Regions from separate parts of the Roseateles microcysteis genome, predicted to be linked through region 2. Evidence: predicted binding sites of a transcription regulator. Region 2 holds the regulator's gene; each other region holds the start of a gene.
The links. The regulator NrdR, encoded in region 2, represses ribonucleotide reductase genes. The targets are predictions, from matches to a motif close to CACNANATNTNGTG.
Positions count from the first base shown of each region.

Region 1: V3596_RS01655 (ribonucleoside triphosphate reductase) is a predicted target of NrdR. The motif match lies at 2,281-2,294, and genes of this name have one in related genera.
Region 3: V3596_RS12055 (ribonucleoside-diphosphate reductase subunit alpha) is a predicted target of NrdR. The motif match lies at 1,719-1,732, and genes of this name have one in related genera.

Region 1 is NZ_JBAJMV010000001.1:356,458-360,602, forward strand. It holds gene nrdD (anaerobic ribonucleoside-triphosphate reductase) at 1-57, opposite strand, end outside; gene V3596_RS01655 (ribonucleoside triphosphate reductase) at 117-2,147, opposite strand; gene V3596_RS01660 (ribonucleotide reductase subunit alpha) at 2,813-3,205, opposite strand; gene V3596_RS01665 (c-type cytochrome) at 3,372-3,797, shown strand; gene V3596_RS01670 (cbb3-type cytochrome c oxidase subunit I) at 3,805-4,145, shown strand, end outside.
Region 2 is NZ_JBAJMV010000002.1:302,225-306,369, reverse strand. It holds gene V3596_RS06395 (GspH/FimT family pseudopilin) at 1-158, opposite strand, end outside; gene V3596_RS06390 (type IV pilin protein) at 155-634, opposite strand; gene V3596_RS06385 (GspH/FimT family pseudopilin) at 761-1,306, opposite strand; gene nrdR (transcriptional regulator NrdR) at 1,418-1,861, opposite strand; gene glyA (serine hydroxymethyltransferase) at 1,877-3,127, opposite strand; ZMP/ZTP riboswitch at 3,190-3,313, opposite strand; gene V3596_RS06370 (lytic transglycosylase domain-containing protein) at 3,351-4,145, opposite strand, start outside.
Region 3 is NZ_JBAJMV010000004.1:19,577-23,721, reverse strand. It holds gene V3596_RS12060 (sigma-54-dependent transcriptional regulator) at 1-1,373, shown strand, start outside; gene V3596_RS12055 (ribonucleoside-diphosphate reductase subunit alpha) at 1,988-4,145, shown strand, end outside.

The DNA of each region.
Region 1 (4,145 bases), on a different contig from region 2:
ATCGCGCAACAGCGGAGACTGGACTTGATTGAAGGACTGGTTCTGTTGTCGTTGCATGGTGCTTGGCCTCCTTGGGCCTGGTTGTGGAGAGTAGAGATCGGGGAATGTGAGGTTCTTCAGGCGCAGGCAGCTTCGCTGCAGGCCAGCAACTCACCGTCGCATCTGGGGCAAAACTCGTGATGCCCGCTCAGATAGCCATGCTTGGGGCAGATCGAAAAAGTTGGCGTGACAGTGATGTAGGGCAGGCGGAAGCTCGACAAGGACCGGCGCACCAGTTCGCGGCAGGCCGCGCTGCTTGACACCGCCTCGTTCATGTACAGGTGCAGCACGGTGCCTCCCGTGTACTTGCGCTGCAACTCGTCCTGGCGCTCCAGCGCCTCGAAGGGATCATCGGTAAAGCCCACCGGCAGTTGCGAGCTGTTCGTGTAGTAGGGCTGCTCTGGTGTTCCCGCCTGCAGGATTCCTGGGAAGCGCTTGCGGTCTTCCTTCGCGAAGCGGTAAGTCGTTCCTTCCGCCGGCGTTGCCTCCAGGTTGTAGAGATGCCCGGTCTGTTCCTGGAACTCCACCATGCGCGCACGGACATGGTCCAGCAAACGCACCGCCATGGCATGGCCGGCTGGCGTCGTGATGTTCTCCCGGTCCGCGCTGAAGTTGCGGAGCATCTCGTTGACGCCGTTGACTCCCAGCGTCGAAAAGTGGTTGCGCAGAGTTCCCAGGTAGCGCCTCGTGTAGGGGAACAATCCCTCATCGATCAGACGTTGGATCACCTTGCGCTTGATCTCCAAACTGTCGCGCCCTAGTTCCAGTAGGCGATCCAGTGCGGCCAGCAGTCCAGACTCATCACCGGCGTGCAGATGGCCCAGGCGCGCGCAGTTGACAGTCACCACCCCCAGGGATCCGGTCTGCTCGGCAGAGCCGAAAAGGCCATTGCCCCGTTTGAGCAACTCGCGCAGGTCGAGCTGAAGCCGGCAACACATCGAGCGCACCATATTCGGCTGCAGCTCGGAGTTCAGGAAGTTCTGGAAATACGGCAATCCGTAGCGCGCCGTCATCTCGAAAAGAGCCTGCGAGTTGGGACTGTCCCAATCGAAGTCCCGGGTGATGTTGTAGGTGGGGATCGGAAAAGTAAAGGCGCGCCCCTTGGCATCCCCGGCCATCATCACGTCGATGTAAGCACGGTTGATCAGGTCCATCTCGGCCTGTAGATCGCCGTAGCAAAACGGCATCTCCCGCCCGCCGATCATCGGCACCTGCTCTCGCAGGTCGTCCGGACAAGTCCAGTCGAAGGTCAGATTGGTGAACGGCGTCTGCGTGCCCCACCGCGAAGGGACGTTGAGGTTGTAGATCAGCTCCTGCATCGCCTGGCGGACCTGCGCGTAGCCCAGAGCATCCTTGCGCACATAGGGCGCCAGATAGGTGTCGAAGCTGGAGAAGGCCTGTGCGCCCGCCCACTCGTTTTGCAAGGTGCCGAGGAAATTGACGATCTGCCCGACCGCGCTGCTCAGATGTTGGGGCGGGCCGGCTTCAACTTTTCCGGGAACACCGTTCAGCCCCTCGTTTAGCAGCGTACGCAAGGACCAGCCGGCGCAGTAGCCACTCAGCATGTCGAGGTCATGGATGTGGATGTCGGCCTCCCGGTGGGCCTGGCCGATCTCAGGCGGGTAGACCTGGTCCAGCCAGTAATTGGCCACAACCTTTCCGGATACGTTCAGAATCAGCCCGCCCAGGCTCCACCCCTGGTTGGCATTGGCCTTGATGCGCCAATCCTGCTGACCCAGGTACTCGTCCATCGTCGCCTGCACATCGACCAGGGTCTGCCGAGCCTTGCGCAGGCTGCGGTGCTGTTCCCGGTAGACGGCATAGGCGCGAAGTGTCCGGCGGTACCCGGCGTCGAACAGCGCCGCCTCAACCAGATCCTGCACCGCCTCGACAGACGGCCTGCAGATCTGCTGTGCGGCAAGCGAAGGCAAGACCTGCTCGTAGGTGAGGCGCCGCGCGCCGCCAGCGTCGAGTTCATCGCAAGCAGCACCCGCCCGGACAAGAGCCTGAACGATCTTCTCGGGATCGAACGCCAGCTCACGCCCATTGCGCTTGCTGATCAAGGAAGGCAGTCCAGGCAATGAATCGGTCTGAGCAGGGATTTTCATGGACATGTTGTGTCTGCCGCTGCGGCGGCGTCTGGGCAAAGAAGGGTAGGTCTCTGATGCGCGCACATGGCACTTCTCTTCAGCGGCAAGCCGAATGAAACACACACATTTAGTGTTTCGATTCGATGTCGGACACTATATGTAGTGCCAGGAGGCGAATACCGAAAGACTGCTCAGAGTTTGCGCCGGCGCAAACCCGGTGCGCTGCCAGCTGAAAACACCGATGCGGGAGACGACATTGCGCGAGCATCGTTCTGAACTGACCCAGGACAAGTCCCACATCAAGGCCAGAAGTGCTCCACGACATATGGCGTTAGGGCATGACGGGTTGTTCGAGGCTCGGCTGCGTTCAACAGGCCGGCATGCAAGCCGCTCGACGCGCTCGCTGAATAGCGCAGACCTCAGCGCAGGAGTCGCCTATCACCGCGTCGTGCAGGGTGACCCGACCGGTGGCTGAAACGCGGAATTCGGCCAGTACCGCGGGCGCGACTGCGCTGCAGCGGGAACACCTGGCCGACACAGGGCAGCCCCCCTGAGGCCCCTCTGGCGGTGTAGCGTCTCAGCCAACGCCGAGTCGTAGCGCCAAGCAGACCATGCCGAAGGAGACGCCCGAAAACGCCTGCTTGCCCCAAGGCCCTGGGGCGCAGCGGCTCAAGTCGGCCGCATCAGCGAAGCATCACTGCCTGCCCTTCGCGATTGAAGACGGCCAAACTTTGCACTTGCCCGACACGGACCGACTCAACCAGTTTGCGCAGCGCCGTGTCGACTTCACGCGCCTCGGCTGCGGCAGCAATTGCCCCAGCAAAAACCAGCACCCAGGCTTGCGCCATGGTGTCAGCTTCGCCGGCCAGAGATGCAAAGTCGGACAGCTCCGTCACGCACTTGTCGACGCACATCAGAGGAGTAATCTCGCCGCCGGCTCCCTGCTCGAAGGCTGCGCGCTCGGCTTGGCTGGCCTCCTCGCCAAGGCTTGCGCCAACAAAAACCATCAGCAGACGCTGAGGCTCCGCTTGCTGGCGAGCAGCCAGCAAGAGTTCATCAAATGAGGAAATGTTCATGCAGATCAGTGTACGAGGGAGCAGTCCCCGAGCGCAGTTCTGCAGCGTAGCCGCCACGCAGGGGATCCCAAGCGACGCAAAACTTGGATTTCTTATACAGCTTCAAGGAAATTCCCGAGCGTTTCCCTAGGCTGTCGGCATCCCAATCTATCCCCGGAGGATGACCATGAGCCGAGGCTTCACCAGCCAGATGGCGCGCAATATTTTCTACGGTGGCACGGCATTCTTCGTGTTGCTGTTTGCCGTGTTGATCTTCGACACCGAGCAACGCATCCCGGCGCGCTCGAAGTCGGGCGACATCACCCCGGCCGTCGTGCGCGGCAAACACATCTGGGAAACCCGCAACTGCATCGGTTGCCACACGCTGCTGGGCGAAGGGGCGTATTTCGCCCCCGAACTGGGCAATGTCTACACGCGCCGCGGCCCGGACTTCATCAAGGCATGGATGAAGGCCCAACCCACCCAGGCACCAGGCCGGCGCCAGATGCCCCAGTTCCATCTGACGGATGCCCAGCTTGACGACATGGTCGAGTTCCTGAAATGGACCAACGGCGTGGACACCGAGAAGTGGCCGCCCAATATCGAGGGGTAAGCACGAAATGAAAACCGCTACGCTCAAATTCAAGTCGCAGTCCGTCGCTCGCCTGTATTTCATCGGCGCGATCGGGTTGTTCATCGGTCAGATCGTGTTTGGCATCACGCTGGGCCTGCAATACCTGATCGGCGATCTGTTCTTCCCCTACATCCCCTTCAACATCGCCCGCATGGTGCACACGAACCTGCTGATCGTGTGGCTGCTGATGGGCTTCATGGGCTCGGCCTACTACCTGGTGCCAGAGGAGGCCGAGACCGAGCTTTACAGCCCCAAACTGGCGATCGCGCTGTTCTGGATCTTCCTGGCCGCTGGCGCAGCCACCATCCTGGGTTATCTGCTGGTGCC
Region 2 (4,145 bases):
GAAGTTGCCAGTTCTGCGGCGACCATCTCGACACGGCGCTTGGCCATCATGTCGGCAAGCGACGGCGCCGCTACGGCCAGGATGACGCCCAGAATGCCGACCACGATCAGCATTTCGACCAAGGTGACACCACGGGATAGGAGCGACAGCTTCTTCATTTGGCCCAGCATTTGTCGTTGGTGGTGCTCAAGTCGGACTTGTAGCCGGCATAGGTCGTATTGCCGGAGAGCATCTTCAGCTCGAATTTGCGGCAGTCCGTGTCCCGGTCTTGCGGGCTCGAGCTGTTCGCCAAAGCCGTGAGGGTGTAACCCGTCTCACCAGAGGCAGCGATGGCGATCGTGTAGTGGCCTTGCGGCGAGGTCGAGGAGCCAACGCCCAAGGTGGACATGCTCGCCGCGTAGCTGGGCTGATTGGCCCGGTACCGTTCCTGGGCAAGCTGCAAGCTGTTCAAGGCACTGGTGGCGTCGGCCCGGCGGCTGCGAAACATGTATTGCTGGTAGGACGGCAGGGCAATGGCCGCCAGGATGCCGATCACGACCAGGGTGATCAGCAATTCGATCAGCGTGAACCCACGAAGGCCTAGCAAGCGGCCGGCACTTTGGGAACCGTCGATGGGCACGAATGGCATCGTCATGCGCAATTATTGGCACTTCCTTGCTGGTCTTAAGCCCGGAAATACCACTCATCGGCACCCAGACACCGCTTGTCAGTCAGCCCCTCGAACATGGGAGCAAGCCTCATGGACGGGTTCGGGAGCGGTTCAGGAACAGGCGTTCAGCCGCCTGAAACTGCCGTCGGGAGTACAGCTGCGCACCCGACCGGCGAGGCTGACCACGTGGCGGATCGTCGCTTTCCGGTCGGTGGCCGCGATGTCGATGCTGCCAGTCGGGCTGACCGTGCCGCGGTAGCCTGAAAAGGCCATGCTGGGAACATTGGCCTTGACGCTGGCGCGAAGCTCCAGCGGTATCCAATGAAGCTTGAGCGACTGAGCCTCGGCGCTGCACACGGCAAGCCCGTCGCTGTTGCAGGCACATGCGCCGCTGGCACCGGTGTGAAGCAGATAGCAGGTGCCCGTGGCGTGCACATTGAATCGCACATGGACCGCCTCGCCGAGCCGGATCGACTCGCCACGGGCCAGCATCACGTCCGTCCTGACGGTTTCGGCCAGGCCCTGGATGCGCTGTCGCAGCCTGAGTTCCTGCATGGCAGGCAGGGCCTTGCCGAGCAGGATGCCGAGAATCGCGCAATACATCAGGCATTCGACCAGGCCAAGGCCTTGCATCCCTTTCGGTGCAAGCTTGCTCATGACGCTCCTCCCTCAGGCTCATCGCTCTTTGTGCAAGCAATGTAGAAAAGCCGGCTCGTGCCGGCTTCATTCCTGGAGAGGAGGGTGTCCCCAGCTGGGGGGAGGCGAAGCTCAGATGTCCCGGATCAGCTGCCGGAATTCGTCCACATCCTCGAAGCTGCGATAGACCGAGGCGAAGCGCACATAGGCCACCTTGTCGATGCGCTTGAGTTCGCGCATCACCAGCTCGCCGAGCTTGGTGGAAGGCATTTCGCGCGCGCCGCTGGCGAGCAGCTTCTCTTCGATGCGGGCCAGCGCAGCATCGATCTGCTCGATGCTCACCGGCCGCTTGCGCAAGGCCAGCTGCATCGAAGCCCGCAGCTTGGCTGGTTCGAAGTCAGCCCGGGTGCCGTCCTTCTTGACCACGGCGGGCAGGGCGATTTCGGCCCGCTCATAGGTGGTGAAGCGCTTGTCGCAGCTCAGGCAACGGCGGCGACGCCGAATGACGTCGCCTTCGTCCGATTCACGGGTCTCGGCAACCTGGGTATCGGTGTGGCTGCAAAAAGGACAGCGCATCGGGCCTCTTGAGAATCAGCGGTAGACCGGAAAGTCGCGCGTCAGCGCGGCCACCTTGGCGCGCACTGCCTCGAGCACGGCCTCGTCGTTCGGCTTGTCCAGCACGTCGGCGATCAGGTGGGCCGTGGCGCGGACCTGCTCTTCCTTGAAACCGCGCGTGGTCATGGCCGGCGTACCCAGGCGGATGCCGCTGGTGACCATGGGTTTTTGCGGGTCGTTCGGAATACCGTTCTTGTTGCAGGTCATGTGGGCCTTGCCCAGCAGCGCTTCGGCTTCCTTGCCGGTCAGGCCCTTGGGTCGCAGGTCCACCAGCATCACATGGCTCTCGGTACCGCCGGAGACGATGCGCAGGCCCCGCTCGATCAGCGTGTCGGCCAGCACCTTGGCGTTCTTGACCACCTGCTGCTGGTAGGCCTTGAACTCAGGCGTCAGCGCTTCCTTGAAGGCCACGGCCTTGCCGGCGATGACGTGCATCAACGGTCCGCCCTGGATGCCGGGAAAAATGGCGCTGTTGATCTTCTTGGCAATCGCCTCGTCGTTCATCAGGATGATGCCGCCGCGCGGGCCGCGCAGACTCTTGTGCGTGGTCGAGGTGACCACGTCGGCATAGGGCATCGGGTTCGGGTAGACGCCAGCAGCAATCAGGCCGGCGTAGTGGGCCATGTCCACCATGAAGTAGGCGCCGATTTCCTTGGCGATCTTGCCAAAGCGCTCGAAATCGATGCGCAGGCTGTAGGCCGAAGCGCCAGCGATGATCAGCTTGGGCTTCTTCTCGCGGGCCAGGGCTTCCATCGCGTCGTAGTCGATCTCTTCCTTCTCGTTGAGACCGTAACTGACCACGTTGAACCACTTGCCGCTCATGTTCAGTGCCATGCCGTGGGTCAGGTGACCGCCTTCGGCCAGGCTCATGCCCATGATGGTGTCGCCCGGCTGCAGCAACGCAAAGAACACGCCCTGGTTGGCTTGCGAGCCCGAGTTGGCCTGCACATTGGCGAAATTGGCACCGTAGAGCTGCTTCAGGCGGTCAATGGCGAGTTGCTCGACCACGTCCACGTACTCGCAGCCACCGTAGTAGCGCTTGCCGGGATAGCCCTCGGCGTACTTGTTGGTCAGCTGGCTGCCCTGCGCCTGCATCACGGCCGGCGAGGTGTAGTTTTCCGAGGCGATCAGCTCGATGTGATCTTCCTGGCGCTGGTTTTCCTGCTGGATGGCTGCCCACAAATCAGGGTCGACATTGGCGAGAGTGGATTGGCTGCGATCAAACATGGTGGCTGATGGGTTTGTTCAAGAGGTGGCGCCACGCACGGCTCCACGCATGCGCGGAAACGCGGGGCTGCCCAGGCGAACGGCTGATACGGACGGGCTTTGCAACAGCCTCGGCCGCTCGCGCTCCACGGTGTATCCACCTCGGGCCGAGAGCTCGGCCCTGATCGCCAGTCGCGCGAAGCCGCAGTGTAGCGCCTGCCATCGCGGCAGGCGCTCGTTCGAGTCATCGCAAAAGAGCGACTTGCTCTTCGACAGGCTTGGGGGCTGCCGGCTTCGGGGCAGGCTTGCCGTTGGCGATGGCCTTCATCTGCTCATGCTCGGCCAAGACGCGGGTCGCGTAGCCGGAGTCGTCCGGCAGGTTGGCCGCGCCGACATAGTGGCGCAAGCCTTCTTCCACACTGCCGGCGCGCTGGATGCAGTCACGCAGCACCTGCACGCCGACGCGCAGGTTCGTGATCGGGTCAAAGGCCGCCAGATTGCCGCCGAAGGCCTCGTACTTGTCGTCGTGAACGCGGGTCAGCACCTGCATCAGGCCCTGGGCGCCTACGCTGCTCTGGGCAAACGGATTGAAGCCGGATTCGACGGCCATCACGGCCAGGATCAAGGTCGGCTCGACATGGGCGCGCTGGCCGATCGACCAAGCTTCCTGCACGAGGCGGCTGATGGGCTCCGGAGCGACCTTGTACTTGCGAGCCAGCCACAGTGCGACCGCAGCTTGCTGACGCGGCAGGTCCTTCGGGTCGGCAGCCGTGGCGCGATTCACAGCCTCGGGTTCACTCAAATGAACCAGCAGGCGGCCTTCAGCTTCCGCACGCGCTTCACTGCGGGCATTGAGCCAGCCCAGCGCCACGGTCTCGAACTTGTGGCGCAGGTCGGCTTGCGAGAGAACCATCAGGAGAATGGTCACCACAGCCAGGCCAACCAGGGCCAGCGTGTTGTGGCTCACGACCAGGAGGCCCTGGCCGATGTCCTTGAAAAACAGGGACAAGGCTGCGTTGGCCTTGTCGCTCAGGGATTG
Region 3 (4,145 bases), on a different contig from region 2:
CCGACATGAAGCTGCCCGATGGCAGCGGGCTCGATGTGCTCATTTGGCTGGAGCGCGCCGGCCGCCGCGAGAAGACGCTGGTCATCACCGCCTTTGGCTCGCCCGAGAACGCAGTCGAGGCCTTGAAGGCGGGTGCGTACGACTACCTGACCAAGCCAGTCGACCTGCGCCAGTTCCGCATGGTCGTGGCGTCGGCGCTGGGCCGTAGCCCGCGGGTCGAGCAGGCGCCGGCGACGGTGGCAAAAGCCAGCAGCAAGTCTGCGTCCGCGCCCGGGCCGTCCGCGGCGCCAGCGCCGGCCGCCGCCTCGCTTGAATCGAGCACCGACGCTGCGCTCAGTGCGGCCTTGCACCGGCTGGCCGGCGATTCATCGGCGATGCGCCAGGTGCGTTCCCTGATCGGCAAGGTGGCCCGCAGCATGGCGCCGGTGCTTCTGCAAGGTGAGTCCGGCACCGGCAAGGAGCTTGTGGCGCATGCGGTGCATGATGCCGGTGCGCGTGCTTCGGCACCCTTCGTCGCCGTTAACTGCGGTGCGATTCCCGAGCAATTGCTGGAGGCTGAGTTCTTCGGCTATCGCAAGGGCGCATTCACCGGCGCGAATGAAGACCGCGACGGCTTCTTCAAGGCCGCACACGGCGGCACGCTGTTCCTGGACGAAATCGGCGACCTGCCACTGGCCATGCAGAGCAAGCTCTTGCGCGCGATCCAGGAGCGCTCGGTGAGGCCGGTGGGTGCGGTGGCGGAGTCGCCGGTGAATGTGCGCATCCTCAGTGCCACACACAAGGACCTCGGCGCCGAAGTCGCAGCAGGCCGCTTCCGGCAGGATTTGTTCTACCGTCTCAACGTGATCCAGATCCGGGTGCCGCCACTGCGTGAGCGCATCGAAGACCTGGCGGCGATCAGCGAGAGAGTGCTGCAGCGCATTGCGCACGACGCCGGCGTCTCGCCGCCACCGCGCCTCACCAGTGCTGCGCTGGCACAGCTGGCGCGCTATGCCTTCCCGGGCAATGTGCGCGAGCTCGAGAACCTGCTGCACCGGGCGCTGGCGCTGTCCGGCAGTGAATCAATCGACGCCGAGGACCTGGACTTGCCGGACGCCGCCTTGGACGATTCACAGTTCGCTGCTCTGGACGACCCGCTGGCCAGTCTGGTGCCGGCATCGCCAGGGCGTGTGTCGGACGACGAGGCCGAGCTGCCTCACGACCTGGCCCTGCACCTGGACGATGTCGAGCGCAACATCCTGGTGCGAGCGCTCGAGCGCCATCGCTACAACCGCACGGCGGCTGGCGCGGCACTGGGCCTGTCCTTGCGCCAGATCCGCTACCGCATGGCACGCCTGGGCATCACGGTGGGCGAGGGTGGTAGCGACAGCTGAAGAGCAGGGTTTGCGAGGGCCCCAGACTATCCCTAGTGGTGGCTTGCGAACTGTTACAGCGGTGCTCGCGTCGGCCCGCCGCGAACCGTCCTGAAGCGCTGCCGCCGACCGTCGCCGGCGCAAGTGCAAAGCACCAATTGGCGCGGCCTGGCGAGCGATTTCTTGCTGCAAGCCAGCATTGATGCGGCCCGCCGTCGGCACCCATCGGCCGGCACGCAGTGAGCCCGCGATAGAGCGGGCAAGACCTGACCCGAAAGCCTCGCGCCAGACTGCTTCGCTAGCCAATTCGCCCCCCTAGGTCAACAGTGTTCGTACGCTATTGGTAGTGCTTGAAGGGGTGTTGACCCCCAGATATAGTGTCCTTTCGTGCTATTCTCCTGACTCGGTTTCACACCGCAATGCCTGTCTCAAAAGCTGTTCCCGGAGACCCTCAAGGCCACGCTGCATTCGCAGTCAGTGGTGTCTGGGCTCAGGCATCGGTGAATGGCCAGCCGAGTGCCAGCGAGCTAACCGAGCCCAAACAAAGACCCAAGTAAAGCCACGGCTGCAGCCGCACATGCCGCCGCGGCTTTGCCATTCCGATTCGAACGAAAAGACAAGGAAGTAGACCCACCATGCAAACCCATCTCGCCCAGCCCGTCGTCGCCGAAGGCGCGAGCCGCGTGCCTGCCACCGACAGCGCAGCGGCGCCGCAGTCGTCGGCATACCTGGCCTACCAGATCATTCGCCGCAATGGTGCGGTCGTGTCCTTCGAGCCCAGCAAGATTGCTGTGGCCTTGATGAAGGCCTTCCTGGCAGTGCATGGCACCAGTGGCGCGGCTTCGGCCAGCGTGCGCGAGACGGTGGACGGCCTGACCGAAAACGTGGTGCGCGCCCTGCTGCGCTCGCGTCCCAGTGGCGGTACGTTCCATATTGAAGACGTGCAGGACCACGTCGAGCTGGGTCTGATGCGCGGTGGTCACCATGAAGTGGCCCGCGCCTACGTGCTGTACCGCGAGCGTCGTGCGCAAGAGCGCCTGCGCCAGGGCGAGGGCGCTGCCCCCAAGGCTGCGGAAGCCAGCATCCATGTGATCGATGGCGGCCAGCGCGTGCCATTGGACCTGGCCAGCCTGCAGGCGCTGATCGTCTCCAGCTGCGAAGGCCTGGGCGCCGACGTGAAAGCCGAGCCCATCCTGGCTGAGACCAAGCGCAATCTGTACGACGGCGTGCCGATCGACGAGGTCTACAAGGCCTCCATCCTGGCCGCCCGCACGCTGATCGAGAAGGACCCGAGCTACAGCCAGGCCACGGCGCGCCTGCTGATGCACACCATCCGCAAGGAAATCCTCGGTGAGGAAGTCACCCAGGCCGAGATGCACCAGCGCTATGCCGAGTACTTCCCGCAATTCATCAAGAAGGGTGTGCAGGCCGAGCTGCTGGACGAGAGGCTGCAGCAGTACGACCTGGCCAAGCTGGGCGCCGCACTGAAGGCTGATCGCGACTTCCAGTTCGACTACCTGGGTCTGCAGACCCTGTTCGACCGCTACTTCCTGCACACAGAAGGCAAGCGGATCGAGATGCCTCAGGCCTTCTTCATGCGCGTGGCCATGGGCCTGGCGCTGAACGAGATCAACCGCGAAGCGCGCGCCATCGAGTTCTACGAAGTGCTGTCGAGCTTCGACTTCATGTCCAGCACGCCGACGCTGTTCAACTCGGGTACCCGCCGCTCGCAGCTCTCGAGCTGCTACCTGACGACGGTGGCCGACGACCTGGATGGCATCTATGAGGCGCTGAAAGAGAACGCGTTGCTGTCCAAGTTCGCCGGTGGTCTGGGCAACGACTGGACGCCGGTGCGGGCCCTCGGTTCGCACATCAAGGGCACGAACGGCAAGTCGCAAGGCGTCGTCCCCTTCCTCAAGGTGGTCAACGACACGGCCGTGGCCGTGAACCAGGGCGGCAAGCGCAAGGGCGCCGTCTGCGCCTATCTGGAATCGTGGCACCTGGACATCGAAGAGTTCCTGGAACTGCGCAAGAACACCGGCGACGACCGCCGCCGCACGCACGACATGAACACGGCGAACTGGATCCCCGACCTGTTCATGCGCCGCGTGATGGACGGTGGCGACTGGACACTGTTCAGTCCGTCCACCTGCCCGGACCTGCACGACTTGTTCGGCAAGGCCTTTGAGACGGCCTATGTCGCCTACGAGCAGAAGGCCGACCGCGGCGAGATCAAGCTGTTCAAGCGCATGCCCGCCAAGGACCTGTGGCGCAAGATGCTCTCGATGCTGTTCGAGACCGGCCATCCCTGGATCACGTTCAAGGACGCCTGCAACGTGCGCTCGCCGCAGCAGCACGTTGGCGTGGTGCACTCGTCCAACCTGTGCACCGAGATCACGCTGAACACCAACGACAGCGAAATCGCGGTCTGCAACCTGGGCTCGGTGAACCTGAAGCAGCACTTGAAGGACGGCGAGAACGGCAAGGAAATTGATCACGCCAAGCTGCAGAAGACCGTCGCCACGGCGATGCGCATGCTCGACAACGTCATCGACATCAATTACTACGCCGTCAAGAAGGCACGTGATTCGAACCTGCGTCACCGCCCGGTGGGCCTGGGCATCATGGGCTTCCAGGACGCGCTGTATGCGCTGCGTACCCCGTACGCCTCGCAAGCTGCTGTCGAGTTTGCCGACCGCTCGATGGAAGCCGTCTGCTACTACGCCTACCTGGCTTCGACCCAGCTCGCCGAAGAGCGCGGCCGCTACTCGAGCTATCGCGGCTCGCTGTGGG